2 regions of the Peribacillus sp. NPDC096540 genome follow, and region 1 is predicted to be linked to the other one. Evidence: riboswitches for the same ligand, from Rfam matches in the RefSeq annotation. Region 1 holds a riboswitch; the other holds the start of a gene.
The links. Region 1 has a riboswitch for cobalamin ahead of ACQKMR_RS09250 (ABC transporter substrate-binding protein). Riboswitches for the same ligand answer to the same signal wherever they lie in the genome.

Region 1 (9,091 bases):
TTATAAAAGAACGTCATTCTGTAAGAAAATATGATCCAACATATAAAATTTCAAAAAAAGAAATTGAAAATATATTAGATGAAGCTACCCAAGCTCCTTCTTCAAGTAATCTCCAAGCTTGGCGCTTTATCGTTATCGAGGATCAGAATACAAAAAAGGAATTACGCCAGATAGCCAATAATCAAGAATCTGTTGAAACATCCTCTGCTGTCATTGCCGTATTAGGGGATACTGAAATGTATAAAAACGTAGACAAAATTTATGGCATGAATGTGGCAGCTGGATTTATGGATCAGGCAACACGTGAGCGTATGGTTAGTAATACAATGAACACGTACCCTCATGCTCCTAAGGAAACTCGAGAAAGCATTGCTAACTTTGATGCAGGGCTCGTTTCGATGCAGCTTATGTTGATTGCTAAGTCCAAGGGCTATGACACCGTTACAATGGGTGGATTTAACAAGCAGCAGTTCATTGAAAAGTTCGATGTGCCTGAACGTTATGTTCCTATTGTCTTAATAGCGATAGGAAAGTCGGCAGGACCTTCTTTCCAGACAACAAGATTGCCGTTGAATGAAGTCGCAAAATTTATTTGAATGAACAAATAAATGCAGAAAAGGATGGGGCGAATGCTCCATCCTTTTCATTATGCCGCTACTTCAATTAAATCTCATTCAGTACGGTGCCGTGTATATCATATTCAAGTGTTTTGTCTGTTGTGTGTTTATCCGAATCTAATGGTGTAAGCCTACTGAATGGCTTATGATCACCCGGACTGAAAATTGCTTCATCATTCTCTGGATTCCATAGGCTGTAAATACTCATAATTAGTATCCTCCTTGGGTGAGAAGACTTGTAATTCCCTTCTTGATTATCAACTAATTTTTCAATTAACTCTAACGCTGATCACCTGGACTAAACACCGCTCCATCATTCTCTTTGTTCCATGGGCTTCTGATTGTACTCAACGTGCACATCATCTCCTTTGGTGAGAATGTCTTACAGTATTTGTATACCCGGATAGGACAGGTTAAAACATTTATTTTCAAAAAAGGCATAAATATATACTGGCTGTAACGGATATCCATTACTTTTCTGCAGATATATATCGAAAAAAGTAATTAATCAAAATTTCTCTTTACCATCAAACAGATAAATATGAATTAAATGGTCATTTTCATAATGTATTGTTCGCCAATCATTCCGGCCCTTCTCATACCAGTATCTTGAAATCCAACCTTTACATATAGTTTTTGTGCGGGGATGTTCTTATGATTAACAGCTAATACAATTTCATCACAATTAGGAAATTCTGATTTAACAAACTCGGCCAGTAGGAGCATACCTTGTTTTGCATAGCCCTTTCCCTGCTTAGCATGATCAACTGATAATGCAGTCAGCAACATGGCATTCGGATTAGTCGAATATTCATTTACGCGATCTGTTGAATGCAGTAAAAAGAAACCCACAGGTTCATCATCACTTAAAATGACGATACGATGCTGTCCTTTTGTTACTTCAGTAAAATTGTTGGGCAAGGCAGTAAATAGGCCTTGTTCTTCAGGGAGTTCAAAATGATTTAGTTTTTCTGAATATTCATCTGAAAAATGCTTTAATTCAATGAAATTTACCATTTCCATAAAATGATTCCCCTAACCTTTTTACTTTACATTACCATAAAATAGTCGATTTTTTGCATACCTTTGATAATTTCAAAAAGGAAGATCACTTGAAATGTAAAACCATGAGAAGCTGCATGATCAATATCTAAATTTTGGATAGAGCCATACCAGCCAGAAAAAACCCTGCTACAACACGGAGGAACCGTAGTATAACAGGGTTTATAAACTTTAGCGTCCCAGATAGGAATCGAACCTACGACCTACAGCTTAGGAGGCTGTCGCTCTATCCTACTGAGCTACTGGGACATATAAAAATTCGACGACTTATTCATTATATTTCTTATAGGCAAACTTTTCAAGTTAATAGCATTATACTTATGAAAATATTCATTTGTAGCCTAGAAGTCATGACAGAAGCCCGGATGAATGAATACTTTGGAATTGAAATGAAGAAGATTATTTATGAAGAAGATGATAACTTTTTGATTGAAACGATGGTGCCGAAAGATTTAGGCATTCCGCGTGATCAAAGTACTTGTCGATTTAATAGTTTTTAATCAAGAAAAAAAGGGTAGCTATACATCTGCCCTTTTTTTCGTTAAATGGAATACTTTATTATTTCCTGGTTTTCTGGTACTATTATGCTAGAAAAAATTAGGAGAATGATAGTGGGGAAATATAGAGGTTTATGGATGGTGACGCTGCTGGGGATTTTAATTTTACCAGCATGCTCACAAGGGATTTTAGAAGGTATAGGCACAAAGACGGCTGCGCCGATTACTGAAGATAACATTGAATTGGTTTCTGCAGCGGAGGAAGGCGGGCAGGATTCGGAGGACGAATTATATCCTGAACGAATCGATACGAGAAACTGGATAATAGCAGAGTCCGCAGTACAGCTGCCAATTTTGATGTATCATAGCATTTCTGAAGGCAATGACCTTCGGGTACCAAAAGAGGAATTCCGATTACAAATGGCCTGGCTTCGGGAAAATGGTTACTATACATTATCCCCTGAAGAAGCATTTCTCGTTTTAACCGAAAATCGGATACCAAGTGAAAAGTGTGTCTGGCTTACTTTTGATGATGGCTATACTGATAACTACACGGACGCTTTCCCTATATTAAAAGAATATGATATGAAAGCGACTGTCTTCATGATCGGGAAGTCCATCGATAAAGGTCATCACCTTACTGAAAATCAAATGGTGGAGATGAGCGGGAAAGGGATTTCCATCGAAAGTCATACGATTAACCATCTTGAGCTGAACCGCATGACGGCAGAGCAGCAAGAAGCGGAAATGGTCCAGTCAAAGGATCTGTTCGATCGTATCCTCCAACAGGAAACGACAGTGCTTTCCTACCCAGTTGGTCGTTATAATGAAGAGAGTCTTAGGCTTTCAGAAGAGGCTGGATACAAGATGGCAGTCACTACTGAACCTGGAGGAGCTTCAAGGGACCAAGGGATGTATTCCCTGCATCGAGTTCGGATTTCACCTGGATTATCAGTCGGTGGGTTCGCGTCGCTGATAGAAAATGCTTCAAATCATTGAAGATGGACGGTGCATTTCAAACTTGTTCAGAAAAATCATATAATAATCGATTCTTACATGGTGTATAATGAAGGCAGTGAAAATTATATACATATGAACGATTTGGTGTCTTAATGACTTAAAAGGGAAGTTGGTGAAATGCCAGCGCGGTCCCGCCACTGTATATGGGAGCTAACGGCTGTGTACCACTGTATGGGATATGGGAAGGTGCCGTTGACGATGACCATGAGCCAGGAGACCTGCCAAGATTCGTACACCTGTAACCTACGCGGATGGGAAGGTGTGTGGCAGACCCTAAGAGTCCGTAATTATATTGTTGCCATACAAGCATCTTCCGTTTAACGGGAGGTGCTTTTTGTTTTGGGGGCATCTTCCGAGATTATTAGGTGGGAAGAAATTAAATGAAAAGATTGTGGGGAATGAAAATGAAGAAGATTTTTGGTCTGATATTGTTGATGTTGCTTACTGCAGGCATGATGGTTGGCTGCAGTGACGCTACTGATGAAGGAAAAGAAAAGCAGCAAACGAATCATGCTCAACACGAAGCTTTCCCGGTTACGATTAAAGATGCAACTGGGGAAAAAGTAACGATAGAACAAAAACCGAAGAAAATCGTTTCATTGATACCAAGTAATACGGAAGTGGTCTTTGCACTTGGTTTGGGTAAAAAGGTCATTGGTGTTTCCGACAATGATAATTACCCGGAAGAAACGAAAGAAATTGAAAAAGTTGGCGGAATGGAAATGAACACGGAGCTGATTGTCTCATTGAAGCCTGATCTTGTTCTTGCCCATGCATCCAGTGCCCATAATTCGAATGAGGGTTTAAAGCAGCTTAAGGATGCTGGAATAGATGTCCTTGTAGTCAATGATGCACAAAGTTTTGACGAAGTCTATGAGTCTATTGATATGATTGGACAGGCAACGGGAGAACATGATAAGGCAAAAGAAATCGTTACGGATCTGAAAACGAAGCTCAAGGATATCCAGGAAAAAGCCAAATCCGTAAAGGAAGAGGAGAGGAAGACCGTTTTAGTGGAAGTTTCGCCTTCACCGGAAATATACACACCTGGAAAAAATACTTTCATGAATGAGATGCTTAATATTATTTCAGCGGAAAATGCAGCGGCTGAATTGGACGGTTGGGCAAAAATTGATGAAGAATCGATGATTGCTGCAAATCCGGATGTCATCATTACAACGTATGGTTATTATACAAAAGATCCAGTAAGTGAAGTGACGGGCCGAAAAGGATGGCAAGACGTAAATGCTGTTAAGAATGGCCAAGTCTTTGATGTCTCTTCTGACTTGGTGACCCGTTCCGGTCCACGCTTAATAGAGGGAGTAGAGGAACTTGCCAAATCAGTCTATCCGAACCTATTTGACAACTAAATGGACGTTTGCTTATTTAATTGCGTTATTATTTTTGCTTTTCGCAATGACGATAGGCATTTCCTTTGGTTCGGTGCCAGTACCGATTCCCGTACTTATACAAATAATCGGCAAGGAGATCTTTCATTTACCGATTTCAGTTGATCCGGATGTAATGCTTACGAATATCGTGATGAACATCCGCTTGCCGCGTGTGTTGCTTGCGGGTTTAGTTGGGGCATCACTCGCGATTGCCGGGGCAGCCTTTCAGGGACTGCTTCGGAACCCGCTTGCTGACCCCTACACATTAGGGATTTCATCAGGAGCATCGGTAGGTGCTGTATTGACATTGTTTTTGAATATATCATTGCCATTTATCGGTTTATATACCCTGCCGACGTTAAGTATCATGTTTTCATTGCTTACGATTTTCTGTGTGCTAACTTTTGCGAGAAAAATGGATCGATCGATGAAAGTAGAAACAATCATTTTAACCGGAATCATTTTCAGCTCGTTTTTAAGTGCCTTCATCTCATTAATGATTGCGTTGACGGGCGAGGAATTAAGACAAATCATTGGATGGCTGATGGGAAGCGTTTCAATGCGGGGCTGGAATTATATCGCGATTATTTTGCCGTTTTTTATCATTGGTTCGTTGATCTTGGTTATGAATACCCAAGAATTAAATGCGATGACGTTTGGGGAAGATCGTGCAAAGCATTTGGGTGTGAATGTTCAGCGGCGAAAAATGTGGATTCTAATAGCAGGTTCGATATTAACTGGGGCAGCCGTTGCCGTTTCGGGAACGATTGGCTTTGTAGGATTGGTTATTCCTCATTTGGTCCGTAGGATTTGGGGGCCAGATCATAAGCATTTGTTGCCGTTATCTTTGCTCGTAGGAAGCGGATTTTTAATTTTGGCTGACCTTGTAGCAAGGACAATCATTGCACCTTCGGAACTGCCGATTGGTGTAATTACCTCACTTATCGGGGCCCCGGCATTTGCCCTGATTTTATTAAAGAGACGGAGAGAGGGGTAGAATTCATGCTTGAAGTTAAAGAGCTAACAGGTGGATATGGCAATAAAGCTGTTTTGGACTCTGTCTCTTTTGACGTACATAAAGGGGAATTATTTGGGATTCTCGGTCCAAATGGCAGTGGAAAAACGACACTATTAAGTATGCTTAGCGGGGTTCTCGATTATAAGGCAGGAAGTGTACGAATAAGGGGAAGAGACTTGAAGGAGTATTCGGCTAAACAACTTGCACAAGTTATAGCCGTGTTGCCTCAACATTCCTCATTAGCCTTTTCCTATACGGTAAAAGAGACTGTTTCTCTTGGCCGTTATGCTCACCAAACAGGCTGGTTTCATAGTTGGAATTCCGAAGATGAAGTGATTGTCCAACGTGTGATGAAGCAAACAGGAGTCGCAGATTTTCAGGATCTTCATTTTGAACGGTTATCAGGCGGTGAGAGACAGCGGGTCTTACTGGCACAAGCACTTGCCCAAGAACCGGAAATTCTTTTTTTAGATGAACCAACGAACCACTTGGATCTTTCCTATCAAAAGGAGCTTCTTGATTTAATGAGTAAAATGGCCAAGGAGCTGGAGCTAACAGTTATCTCAATCTTCCATGACTTGAATTTGGCCGGCTTGTACTGTGATCGGCTGATGTTGCTTGAAAAGGGACAAATTCAAGTCATTGATGTGCCGAATGAAGTGCTCCAACAGGAACGGATTCAGGAGGTATACCGGACGACGATAGAAAAACATCCGCATCCTGCACTTCCGAAGCCGCAAATGTTCATTGTACCGGAAAAGCATATATGTGATTTCACACCTTTGGAAATTGATGAAACCTATTTAACGGTGGGCACCGAAATAATTCAATTGAATTCGCCAATTCCGCTTAGAACGATGTCTTCAGGTGTGACCGGTTCCGGTACGGGGTGGCATCAACATTTCGTGAATAGGCATGTTCATCGTGATTATAATTGCGAGGATCACTTTGCTGAAATGGCTGGCTTTTTAAAAACACACGGGTTTGAACCGCAAGAAACTGTCGGAATGATGACAGCTGTCTTTCTCGATACAGTGACCTTCAAGTTATTAAGAGATGATGATTTCTCGGTTTTTATCATCGTGACGGCTGGAGTGGGGAATGCCATCGACGCCTCTTTAGCTGAAATGCATTCTTGGATTTCCACTCCAGGAACCATAAATACATGGATCTTTGTAAATGGGCACTTGGCAGAAGAGGCCTTTATCCACAGCATTGTCACCGCGACCGAGGCAAAAGTAAAAGCGCTTCATGATTTGCGCGTTTTGGATAAGGTGACAAATACATTGGCGACAGGAACATCGACAGACAGTATTTTGATTGCAGCGTCCCAAAGAGGGAAGGCGCTTCAATATGCAGGCACCATTACTCCGCTAGGGAAATTGATCAGTCGCGGTGTATATGATTGTACCGTAGAAGCAATAAAGAAAAATCGGAAACGGATTGAGGAACTATGATTTACCATCACCTTTTTGCTGTTACACTAGCTTTTTTCTTTGATCTATTAATAGGTGATCCACCAAATTGGCCACATCCCGTTAAATGGATAGGAACGTTGATAAGCAAGTTTGATCATGCATTCAATAGAGGTACACATAAAAAACGAAATGGCCTCTTCATGCTGGGAATTGTTTTAACATTGGTGTTATTGACAACAGGTCTAACCGTCTATTTAGCTTATCTTATACATCCGCTTGCGGGAATCTTATGGGAAGCTGTTGTTATTTCTACGACGATTGCTCAGAAGGGCTTAAAGCAGGCAGGAATGGATGTGTGTCATCCACTGAATGAACAAGCTTTTCCTGAAGCGAGGTTAAAGCTTTCCTATATTGTCGGTCGTGATACTGCTGATCTTGATGAATCTGAAATAGTCAGGGGCACTGTAGAAACCGTGGCTGAAAATACTAGTGATGGAGTTACGGCTCCACTGTTTTGGGCAGCAATTGGCGGTGCTCCGCTCGCGATGATGTACAGGGCAATTAATACGTGCGATTCAATGGTTGGTTACAAAAATGATAAATATGGACAATTTGGCTGGGCTTCAGCTAAGCTCGATGATATTGTGAACTGGGTTCCCAGTCGCCTTACTGGTTACTTGATGCTACTAAGCTCTAAATCTAGCTATCATAGCTTGGGAGTTAGATGGAAGATCTTGTTCAATGATGCGAAAAAACACCCAAGCCCGAATAGTGGGTGGTGTGAAGCGGGCGTTGCTGCAATTTTGGGAGTACAGCTTGGCGGCCGGAATATGTACAAAGGAGTAGTTTCTGACCGTGCCAGGATGGGCGTTCCGCTTGTGCCGTTAGAAGCAATACATATACAAAAAACGATTACCATCATGCATCGGACATCTTTTATATTTTTACTGATGCTTTGGTTAGGGGGGCTTACTCTTGGCATTACCTTCTCATGGCTCTAATCCGCATTATCTTTACGAAGCGCTGGAAATCGAGATGCCTGAATCAGTTCTCGATTTTAGTGCTAATATCAACCCATTGGGTCCTCCTTTACGTATAAAGGAGCGGTGGTCCGAATTCTTCGAAGGAATCTTAGATTACCCAGATCCGCATGCCATTGAACTGACAAAATTAATTGCAAAAAAAGAAGCGCTTCCTGAGCAATCCGTTTTGGTAGGTAACGGTGGTGCGGAAATAATAATGTTGGTAGCGAACAGGTTAGCCAATAAAAAGGTCTTAATCATTCAGCCTGCATTTGCGGAATATGCAGAAGCTTGTTTAGCAGCCGAATGCGAGGTAGACTTTCTTCAGCTCGAAGCACCGGAGTGGGAACTCAATCTTGATCGATTGCTCCCTCTTTTACCTGAATATAATGCAGTCTTTTTATGTACGCCTAATAATCCGACAGGGATTTCTTTTAAGCAAGAAGCAGTAAGGGAATTAATCAAAGAATGCGGTAAAGCAAATTGTCTGGTTGTTTTGGATGAGGCTTTTTATGATTTTACGGAAAACGCCTTTACTTATGCTTCTTTAATTATGCAATTCCCCCATTTACTGATTCTACGATCAATGACGAAAATTTTTGCAATTCCAGGCTTGAGGTTAGGCTATTTACTGGCGGCACCAGACATCATAAATCAGGCAAAAACCTACAAACCGCATTGGAGCGTCAATCATGTGGCATTAGAAGTAGGGAAAATCTGCCTTTATGAAGAAGAATATACAGAAAAAACGAGAGCGTATATTCAATTGCAAAAGCAGAAACTTTTCCGGTTTTATGAAGAGCAGGAGTTGATTGTTTCCAATAGCGCGGTCAATTTTTATTTAGTGAGAGATGAATCCTTATCCCTTTTGCCTTTTTTATTAAAAAGGGGCATCGTACCACGTCATACTTATAATTTTCCAGGGCTAGACGGAAAGTGGCTCCGGTTCGCAGTGAAGAGTGAACGTGATAATGCCACGCTGATGGAGGGGGTAAGACAGTGGAGAAATCTAGGCTCTGTTTTATAACCGGTGGTGTCCGGAGCGG
Region 2 (9,091 bases), on a different contig from region 1:
TGAATTGTAGAATGTGATCAGCGTTTTGGAAAAAGAGGAGGAATCTATTTATGGAAATATTTATTGATAAGCTAAAAGAACAAGATGCGGAAGAGCTATTTAAATTTGAATGCAATAACAGAACATTTTTTGAACAAACGGTCCCAAGTCGTGGAGATGATTATTATATCTTCGAAACGTTTAAAAATAGACATAGGGAATTATTAAAAGAACAAGCAGAAAATATCTCATATTTTTATCTCATTAAGAATGAATCAGGCTCAATTGTCGGAAGAATTAACCTTGTTGATATTGATAATACCAATGGTGTCGCACATGTGGGTTATAGAATTGGCGAGAAGTATACGCAAAGGGGAATAGCGAATAAAGCATTAAAGCTATTGCTAAACAAAGCGTCAGAATCAAGTGTAAACCAGATAGAAGCGAAAACAACAAGTAACAATATTGCCTCTCAAAAAGTTTTAGAGAGAAACGGATTTAAACGAATTTCTATTAATGTAGAACAAAGTGACCTCAATGGTCAAAAAGAAACGTTTATCCATTATAGCAGGGCCCTTTAACCGGTCATGATCTTTTAAACTAGAGTGTAGGAGCTTTCCGTCTTTCTACTTTTCCAATTGTGAAAAGATGGGAAGTATACTATACTAACGTTATATTTATTTGGAAATTTTGCGAAGTTCATAAATATGCCGCTGGGTGCCTTTGTGTGAACAAAGGGTAACAGGGAATCGGGTGTAAATCCCGAGTGGTCGCGCCACTGTAACCAAGAAGTTTTCTTTCAAGATGTCACTTGATGATGAATCAGGGAAGACGAAAGAAAATGATGATCTGGAAGCCAGGAGACCTACCTAGTGTGTATCGCCAATCATCCTTCGCTGAGAGGAGAGGTGTTCGAGAGGGAAAAGACTGACTGCAAACACAGTTTGTATGTCTTTATACTTATGCTCGTAACTCCATTCCTTGTAAAACGGATTGGGGTTTTTTTGTGAGTTTTTTTTTGAGGAGGATTTCATTATTGAGAGAGTTATTGCTAAGTAGGTCGTTGAAAGAGAATGTGGATGTACCACAAGAACCACAGTTTGAGAGGAAAGCCAAACGCCGGTTTCGATTTTTGTTACTTTTCTTGGTTTGCATCCTTTTATTATCGATTACATTTGCTGTAACCCTCGGCCCAGTTAAGATGTCGGCGATAACGGTTTGGAAAATTGCTATAGGTCACCTTCCGTTTATTGGTGATTATATAGACGTGAATTGGAGCCGATCCCAAGAGAGAATTATTTGGGATATCCGTTTACCCCGGGTCTTACTCGGAGCAGTGGTAGGAGCGGGATTATCCGTAGTGGGTGTGGTTATTCAGGCTTTGGTTCGCAATTCACTAGCAGATCCGTATATCCTGGGCATTTCTTCTGGTTCATCGGTTGCAGCAACCCTCGTTATTCTATTTGGAGCACTGCCTATTTTCGGTCAATATGCACTCTCGTTTGGTGCTTTCTTGGGTGCAATGGTCGCGATGCTGTCCGTTTATTTATTAGCTCAAGTAGGTGGGAGAATTCAAACGACAAGACTATTGCTTGCGGGTGTGGCTATTTCGATGATTATGTCCGCCATAACTAATTTCATTGTCACCCTTGCTCCAAAGGATTCTGGTATTCGTGAAGCGATGTTTTGGATGATGGGAAGCTTAGCCGGAGCCAAATGGGATTATATACCGATTCCAACTGTCGTGGTGGCCGTTGTTTCCATCTATCTATTAGTACACTCTCGCTCTCTTAATATCTTATTAATGGGAGAAGAAGTCGCAGTGACACTTGGCGTTAATATGGAATCCTTTCGTAAAGTGCTAATCATAATTACTTCCCTTCTTACAGGAACAATTGTGGCTGTAAGTGGCTCTATCGGGTTTATTGGTTTAGTCGTTCCCCATTTAGCCCGGCTAGTAGTGGGTACAGACCATAAACGTGTACTATCATGCAGTATTTTGATAGGGATGATTCTGGTTATTTGGTCAGACGTATGTGCTAGGTTGGTTCTTGCACCTCAAGAACTTCCGATTGGGGTTGTCACTGCACTTTGCGGCGGTCCATTCTTTATTTGGCTTTTGCGTCGAAGTTCGTATTCCTTTGGGGGTGGAGGCAAGTGAAATTATCTATTGAAGAAGTGTCTTATTCCATTCTGGAAACTACTATTATAGAGGATATTTCCCTGCAAATAAGTTCTGGACAGTTTGTAGGGCTAATCGGCCCGAATGGGAGCGGGAAATCGACTCTATTAAAAGCGGCTTCTCGAATTGCAGAGCCACACACTGGATCAGTTCACCTGGACGGTCAAAACCTATACAGGCTTTCACCGAAACAAACCGCTCGGGAAATGGCGGTTGTTAGTCAAGAAACATCCCTGACATTTGACTTTACCGTACTAGAAATGATTTGGATGGGGCGGCATCCTCATAAGCGGCTTTTTCAAGGAGACACGGAGAAAGACCGCCTCATCGTCAATCATGCGCTAGAACGTGTTGAAATGAAGGGGTTTGAGGACAGAAGTTTCATGAGCCTATCCGGTGGCGAGAAACAACGTATTCTCGTTGCCCGTGCCCTTGCACAGGAAGCGAATATCATTATCTTGGACGAACCAACGAATCATTTAGACATCCGTCACCAACTGCAATTGTTAGACCTTGTTAAAAAGCTGGATATTACTGTCTTTACCGCTTTGCATGATATAAATTTAGCAGCCATGTATTGTGATTATTTGTACGTCATCCAAAATGGGAGAGTGGTTGCCTTTGGAACGCCAGAAACGGTATTAACGGCAGAACTAATAAGAACGGTGTTTGGTGTTGAAACAGAAATCAGCATTCATCCAATCACGAAAAAGACACACATCACTTTTTTAGCCCATCTATAAGAGAAAATAAATTTGAGGAGAAATAAATGACTAGTTACCGAAAGATATGGTTAAGTATTAGTTTACTAGTAATGATGATGTTGGCCGCTTGTAATAGTTCTGAAGATGCTTCAAAGAATGACAAACAGAGCAAAAGTGGACAAGAAGATGTAGTCATCACAAACCTGGACCATGAATTTACATATAAAGAGGCACCAAAACGGGCGGTTACCCTAAATCAGCATGCGACGGAAATTATGCTAGCATTGGGTCTACAGGATTCAATGGTAGGAACAGCATATTTAGATGACAAAATTTTACCCAAATTTAAAGATGCCTATGAGTCGATTCCTGTACTTGCTAAGGAATACCCTTCAAAAGAAGTTTTCTTTGAAGCAGAGCCCGATTTTGCTTATGCTGGCTGGAAAAGTGCCTTTACAGAACAAACATTAGGAACTGTTCAGGAGCTTAAAGAAGCTGGTATTAATACATATATTCAAGAGTCCTCCAATACATCAACACCAACCATGAAAGATGTCTATAAGGATATTGAGAATATTGGGCGTATCTTTCATGTAGAAGAAAAAGCAGCAGAAGTCATCAATGAAATGAAACTGGAGATCAAGGAAACAACTTCAAAAATTGGTTCAGTTGAAACACCAAAAAACGTCTTCGTGTATGATAGCGGGGAAGAAGTCCCTAAAACGGCAGCTAAAAATAATTACATGACCGGAATCATTACATTGGCTGGAGGTCAAAATATTTTTAATGATATTGAAGGAGGATGGCCTGAGGTTAGTTGGGAAGAAGTGGTGGATCGCAATCCAGATGTTATAGTCATCATTGATTATGGTGATATCCCAATCGAACAAAAAGAAAAATTCTTATTAAATAAAAGCGAGCTTGCAGATGTACCTGCCATTCAAAACAAGGAAATAATCGTGCTTCCTCTTTCGGCGGGAGCGGAAGGAATTCGTGCACCGCAAGCCTTACAGACAGTGGCGGAAGGATTATATCCTGAAAATTTTAATAGCCAAAAAAGGTGAATGCTGAACAATGACCCGAATAAGGACACAAATGAAAAGTGTCCTTGTTCGGGTTTTATTTTTAAGGATAAGAGAAATAATCAGCACCGTTTAAAGAAATGCTGGAAGGAAAAATCAATCGGTTTCTTGAATGATTAGTAGGGAAGGAAATTGTAAGGAGTGTCGAGGGTGAATAATGGTTTAGCTGATACTTTAGAACAAACAGAAGTGGATGCCTTATATTCCCGGCTCACGGCTATTAAAGGAATAAGCGGTAATCCAATGGATGTTGAAATACAATGGTTTGGAAATGCCACAGCATTTTCTGTGAAAAAGATTCCAGGCCCTTCATTCAATACGGTAAAAGGTTTACAAGATGGTGATGAAATGGTTGTCGAAAGAATCGTGGAGTTTTACGAAAAAAGAGAGATTCCTGTGCGCTTCGAGCTGACTCCGGCACATGCTTCTCCTGATTTGATGGCATATCTAGCTAAAGCGGGTTTTAATCAGTCGGACTTCCATACGACTTTATATGCACCTCTTTCTCAAGAAATAGAGCCAATCGACTCCAAGATATCTATCCGCAGGCTGAAAAGAGATGAATTCAGTATATTTGCAGATATTTACACGCAGGGGTTTCAAATGCCAGCGTTCTTAAAAAGTGGAATTGCTGCCAATAATGAAATATTATACGACAACGAACATTGGACATTTTATCTTGCAAGTGTTGGAAATGAACCTGCTGGAATCGGTGTACTGTTTACAAAAGATGAAAGTGCAACACTTGCAGCTGCAGCTACCGTCCCGCATTTAAGAAATCATGGAGTTCAAACGGCTTTAATAAAGAAACGCTTAACACAAGCAAACTCCCTTCATTGTAAATTAGCCGTAGGGCAAGCCAGGTTTGGCAGTGTTAGTCAAAATAATATGGAAAGAGCCGGATTGAAGATTGCCTATACAAAAGCTATATGGACGAAAAAATAAGGGGAGCAGGAGATGAGCCAATGAAAAAAATGATAGAACATACAACATTGAAAAGAACGAAGCAGTCGATAGCAGAAGATTTGCGAAAGGTAGGAGAAAAAATTTGATAGAAGGTTTATATGAAGCCCATTTACCTGTCAAAAACCTAGCCATTTCAATGGAATTTTATAAGAAAATAGGCTTGAAATTGGCATGGAAGGATGAAGATACTGCCTTCTTTTGGATCGAAGAAAACAAAAGCTGGATAGGTCTGTGGGAGGGGGAAGAATATCAAACTCCCTATCACCCTTCACTCCGGCATATCGCTTTTCGAGTATCCTATGAAAATATGAAAAATGCTTTAACGTGGCTTCAATCCCTGCATATTAAAGTTGTGCCTTTTGGAAAAAGGGCATCTATTGAGCCTTTTGTACGCCCGCATCAAGGAAACGCATCCGTCTATTTTAATGACCCCGATGGTAATAGTTTGGAACTTATGTGTTCAATAGAAGTTCCTGATGCATATAAGCATATGATCAATAAACTTTCACTTCAAGAATGGGATGAATTACTTACTAAGTAACTAATTAATCTATTCATAAAGATGTTAATAATAAGGTGTTTTAAAATTTATAAACTAAAATCCAAAAGTTATATAAAAAGCTGATCGGCAATAACACCAATCAGCTTTTTCCTAGTGCTCATTCTTCTCGAATGACAAATATAACACCAATAAAGATTAATATAGTACCTATCCAAAAAGGCAAGCCAATTTGCTCACCTAGTAATAACCACCCTAAAAAGGTGCCGACTATAGGTTGGAAAAAGAAAAATAATCCGCCACTTGAAGCATTAAGTATTTGCAATCCGCGATTCCATAGTAAAAAGGCACATGCTGTCGAAATGACTCCCAAGTATAAAAGACCGCCCCAAATAGTTGGATGCATCATGGCTTGGAAGTCGAGTTTATCTAATCTAGTAATTGTAAAAGGCGTTAGTATGGCAATTGAAACAAGAATAGCATAGGTTGTTACCACAATTTGTGAATATTGCCCCGGGACACGCTTAATAAGAACAGACATAAGCGACCATGTTAGTGCTGCAATAAGTAACGATACCGCACCAAGTTGATTAGATGAATTGATATGCGCATTTCCTACTATTATACAGACACCAATTGTAGCTAGAATAATTGAAAGTGCTTTTTTAAAGGTAATTTTTTCTTTTAAAATGATTCGCGCAAATAGCACCATGAATGCAGGTGTTGTTGAAGTAATAATAGCACCCATTTGTGCAGTAGAGAGCATCGTACCAATTTCTTGGGTTACAATGGAAATTGTATTTCCAATAAGCCCAATCATGAAAATTAACAGCCAGTCTCGTTTTTCAATCCGCCATGATTGTTTTGTGACAATGCCAATAATTAGCAATGCAGCTATAGCAATAAGATAGCGGAACCATACTAATTCAAGTGGTGGAACAGAGTCTACCACAACCTTTACCACAACATACATCCCGCCCCAAATACTAGCAGCGAGTGATAAATATAAAGAACCTAATAAGGTGTTTTTCATTTTGTGCCCTCCGTTTTCTCTAGACAAATACTGCTGTCCTTAACGGAGTTGTAGTTTTCTACCGTTAAGGGAGAATAACTACAGGTACATCATTTTCAAATAGTGGTGAATACATCATCAAATTTCAGCTCACTTTCGTAATGTTTACTTTATCATACAATAATTGGTTAATTGAGTATATAACTGTTCAATGATTTGGAATCAAAAATTTAATGAATCAATCATAAAAGGGACCAAAAAATGGTCCCTTCAGACTGTATACAAACTCGATGAAAATCGAGTTTGTATACAGTCTTTTTATGGCTTGTACAATTTGAGCCTTGATAGGAACGTAGGGCACTCGCTTTCCGCGGGCGGTCCGGGAGCCTCCTCGGCGCCTTTGCGCCTGCGGGGTCTCCCTTGGACGCGCTTTTCCCGCAGGAGTCTCACACCTTCCGTTCCAATCCACTTTGTTTTAACAATTAGATATAACCGCTTTTGTCGACAAACTGAAGGGACCAAAAATGGTCCCTTTCCTAATGTTAAAATATAAAAAACGGGACCATTTCATTAAATCTTTAGCAAGTTTACAATTTCTTTCGCTTTTTCTAATTGAACCCCTTCAATGAAACTGCTATTTTTTCTAACAGCTGTACCAAAATGATAGTATCCAGTATTTAGTTCGGAATGGATAGAAAGGATATTATCTTTATTTAAGCCGCTGCCCACTAAAATCGAGATGTCGCTGCAGACTCTTTTCATTTGGTGGATGGTTTGCATACGACTGGAGAGATTCCCATGACCACCAGAGGTTAATATCGTTGTTATTTCCGGATACTGTGCCAGTATTTCAGCAGCTCGGACTGGATCAGGCGTATCATCGATAGCCCGGTGGAATGTAATCTCCAAACCTTCACATACTGTTAATAGCTCTTTGAGGGATAATTGGTTGATTTCATTTTTTTCGTTTAATACACCCAATACGACGCCGTTTGCGCCCAATGAACGAATAATGCTTATATCATTTTTCATAATATCTATATCATTTTGAGAGTAACGAAATGACTGGCTATGAGGCCTTACCATTACGTTTACTGGAATGTTTACGGAACTGACGACAGCTTCTATCAGGGCGTAACTGGGAGTTAAACCGCCCTCAGCTAAAGCACAAACGAGCTCGATTCGGTCTGCACCTGATTTTTCAATTAAAAGGGCATCTTCTATGGTTGTGGCAATAAATTCAATGTACATTAGATTTTCCTTTCTTAACAAGTTCTTTGGTATCCTTCATAGGAATCACAATATAAAAAGTATATCATTTTGTTGCTGTTGTTTATTTTTGGATAAAACAAATTAAGTGTCAGAAGAACAGTGACAATAAACTTGTTTATAAAAGAAAGTTTCATTACTTTTTCAAAAAAAAAGGGAAGGTTTTTAAGAAACGAAATCAGCTTTCTTAAACCATTGTAACTACAGTCACAATCAATTTTATCATGCGGTCTGCTTTTCTGTTAGATTGTTATCTCTATCTGATTTCCTTCAGGGTCACTTACTACGCTTTCATAATAACCATCCCCAGTGATACGTGGGCCATTCAACACAGGGTATCCTGCTGCTTTTAACATTTCTGTTAATTGATCGACATTCTCTTTGCTGCCCACAGAAAAAGCGATATGAGCATATCCGGTTATTTGGGTAGTCATTTTATCTTGTATTCCTTTCTGCCGCATAACTTCTAGACGTGCTCCAGTTTCAAAAGTTATAAAATAGGATTCAAATTGCTTTTCCGTATTACGGTATAAACGATTGGCTTGGCCTTTGAAGTACTGCGTGTAGAACGCACACATTGATTCCAGATCATTTACCCAAATAGCTACATGTTCAATTTTCATCATCTTCACCTTATTCGTTCATTTTCTCTTTATCAGTTTTCGTACTAAACAACTACTAATCTTTATTTTCATTTATATAAAAATAAGCAACGTTGTTATCAATGCAAACTCTATATCACTAAAGTACTTTTGAATTCGTATTTTTCCCCTTAAAAAAATCCTTCTTTTTCAATAAGACATTTAATTTTTCTGAACCCAATATCATTCCTGCAATAAAAACAACAATAAAAAACGGGAAGATTCCTATTGTTGAATGAGATGCAATGAAACCGAGAAGAGGAGGCATGAACGTACTGCCTGTATAGGCAACAGCCATTTGATAGCCCATAATTGTCTGAGAATGCTCCTTCCCAAAACGTGCTGGTGTTTCATGTAACATGCACGGAAATATCGGTGCTAATCCTAATCCAATCATGATAAAGCCTACAAGTGAGAAACTAGATGGCAATGGTAAGAATAGAAGTACCGCACCAACTAATGCTGTTATTTGCCCTACCCGAATGAGAGCATGGTTACTGACCTTTAAAGTAATAAAGCCTGTAATAAATCTGCCGATTGTTATTCCAGCGTAATATAGAGAAACCCATTGTGCAGCTACCGCTACGTGTAACTCCTTAACATTCACCAGAAAGCTACTTCCCCATAGGCCCATTGTTGCTTCAACACCGCAATAAAACAAGAAAGATATCAGAGCTAGCTTAACTCCTCTAATCTTCAATGGTTTTATATTTTTAGCATCTTCATCATAAAATACACTTTTTGAATCTTCCGGCTC

Region 2: another riboswitch for cobalamin. It lies ahead of ACQKMR_RS06725 (FecCD family ABC transporter permease); the one in region 1 lies ahead of ACQKMR_RS09250 (ABC transporter substrate-binding protein).

What each region holds. Positions count from the first base shown of each region.
Region 1 covers NZ_JBNNTG010000007.1:110,410-119,500, forward strand. Annotated here, with positions in the region: gene ACQKMR_RS09220 (nitroreductase family protein) at 1-596, shown strand, start outside; gene ACQKMR_RS09225 (hypothetical protein) at 664-825, opposite strand; gene ACQKMR_RS09230 (GNAT family N-acetyltransferase) at 1,164-1,640, opposite strand; tRNA gene ACQKMR_RS09235 (tRNA-Arg) at 1,855-1,928, opposite strand; gene ACQKMR_RS09240 (hypothetical protein) at 2,000-2,179, shown strand; gene ACQKMR_RS09245 (polysaccharide deacetylase family protein) at 2,285-3,175, shown strand; cobalamin riboswitch at 3,262-3,436, shown strand; gene ACQKMR_RS09250 (ABC transporter substrate-binding protein) at 3,595-4,566, shown strand; gene ACQKMR_RS09255 (FecCD family ABC transporter permease) at 4,529-5,584, shown strand; gene ACQKMR_RS09260 (heme ABC transporter ATP-binding protein) at 5,590-7,062, shown strand; gene cbiB (adenosylcobinamide-phosphate synthase CbiB) at 7,059-8,024, shown strand; gene cobD (threonine-phosphate decarboxylase CobD) at 7,999-9,072, shown strand; gene ACQKMR_RS09275 (bifunctional adenosylcobinamide kinase/adenosylcobinamide-phosphate guanylyltransferase) at 9,045-9,091, shown strand, end outside.
Region 2 covers NZ_JBNNTG010000005.1:183-9,273, forward strand. Annotated here, with positions in the region: gene ACQKMR_RS06720 (GNAT family N-acetyltransferase) at 51-560, shown strand; cobalamin riboswitch at 679-866, shown strand; gene ACQKMR_RS06725 (FecCD family ABC transporter permease) at 1,055-2,140, shown strand; gene ACQKMR_RS06730 (ABC transporter ATP-binding protein) at 2,137-2,904, shown strand; gene ACQKMR_RS06735 (ABC transporter substrate-binding protein) at 2,931-3,929, shown strand; gene ACQKMR_RS06740 (GNAT family N-acetyltransferase) at 4,098-4,892, shown strand; gene ACQKMR_RS06745 (VOC family protein) at 4,996-5,454, shown strand; gene ACQKMR_RS06750 (DMT family transporter) at 5,573-6,445, opposite strand; gene ACQKMR_RS06755 (copper homeostasis protein CutC) at 6,995-7,675, opposite strand; gene ACQKMR_RS06760 (VOC family protein) at 7,936-8,316, opposite strand; gene ACQKMR_RS06765 (MFS transporter) at 8,435-9,091, opposite strand, start outside.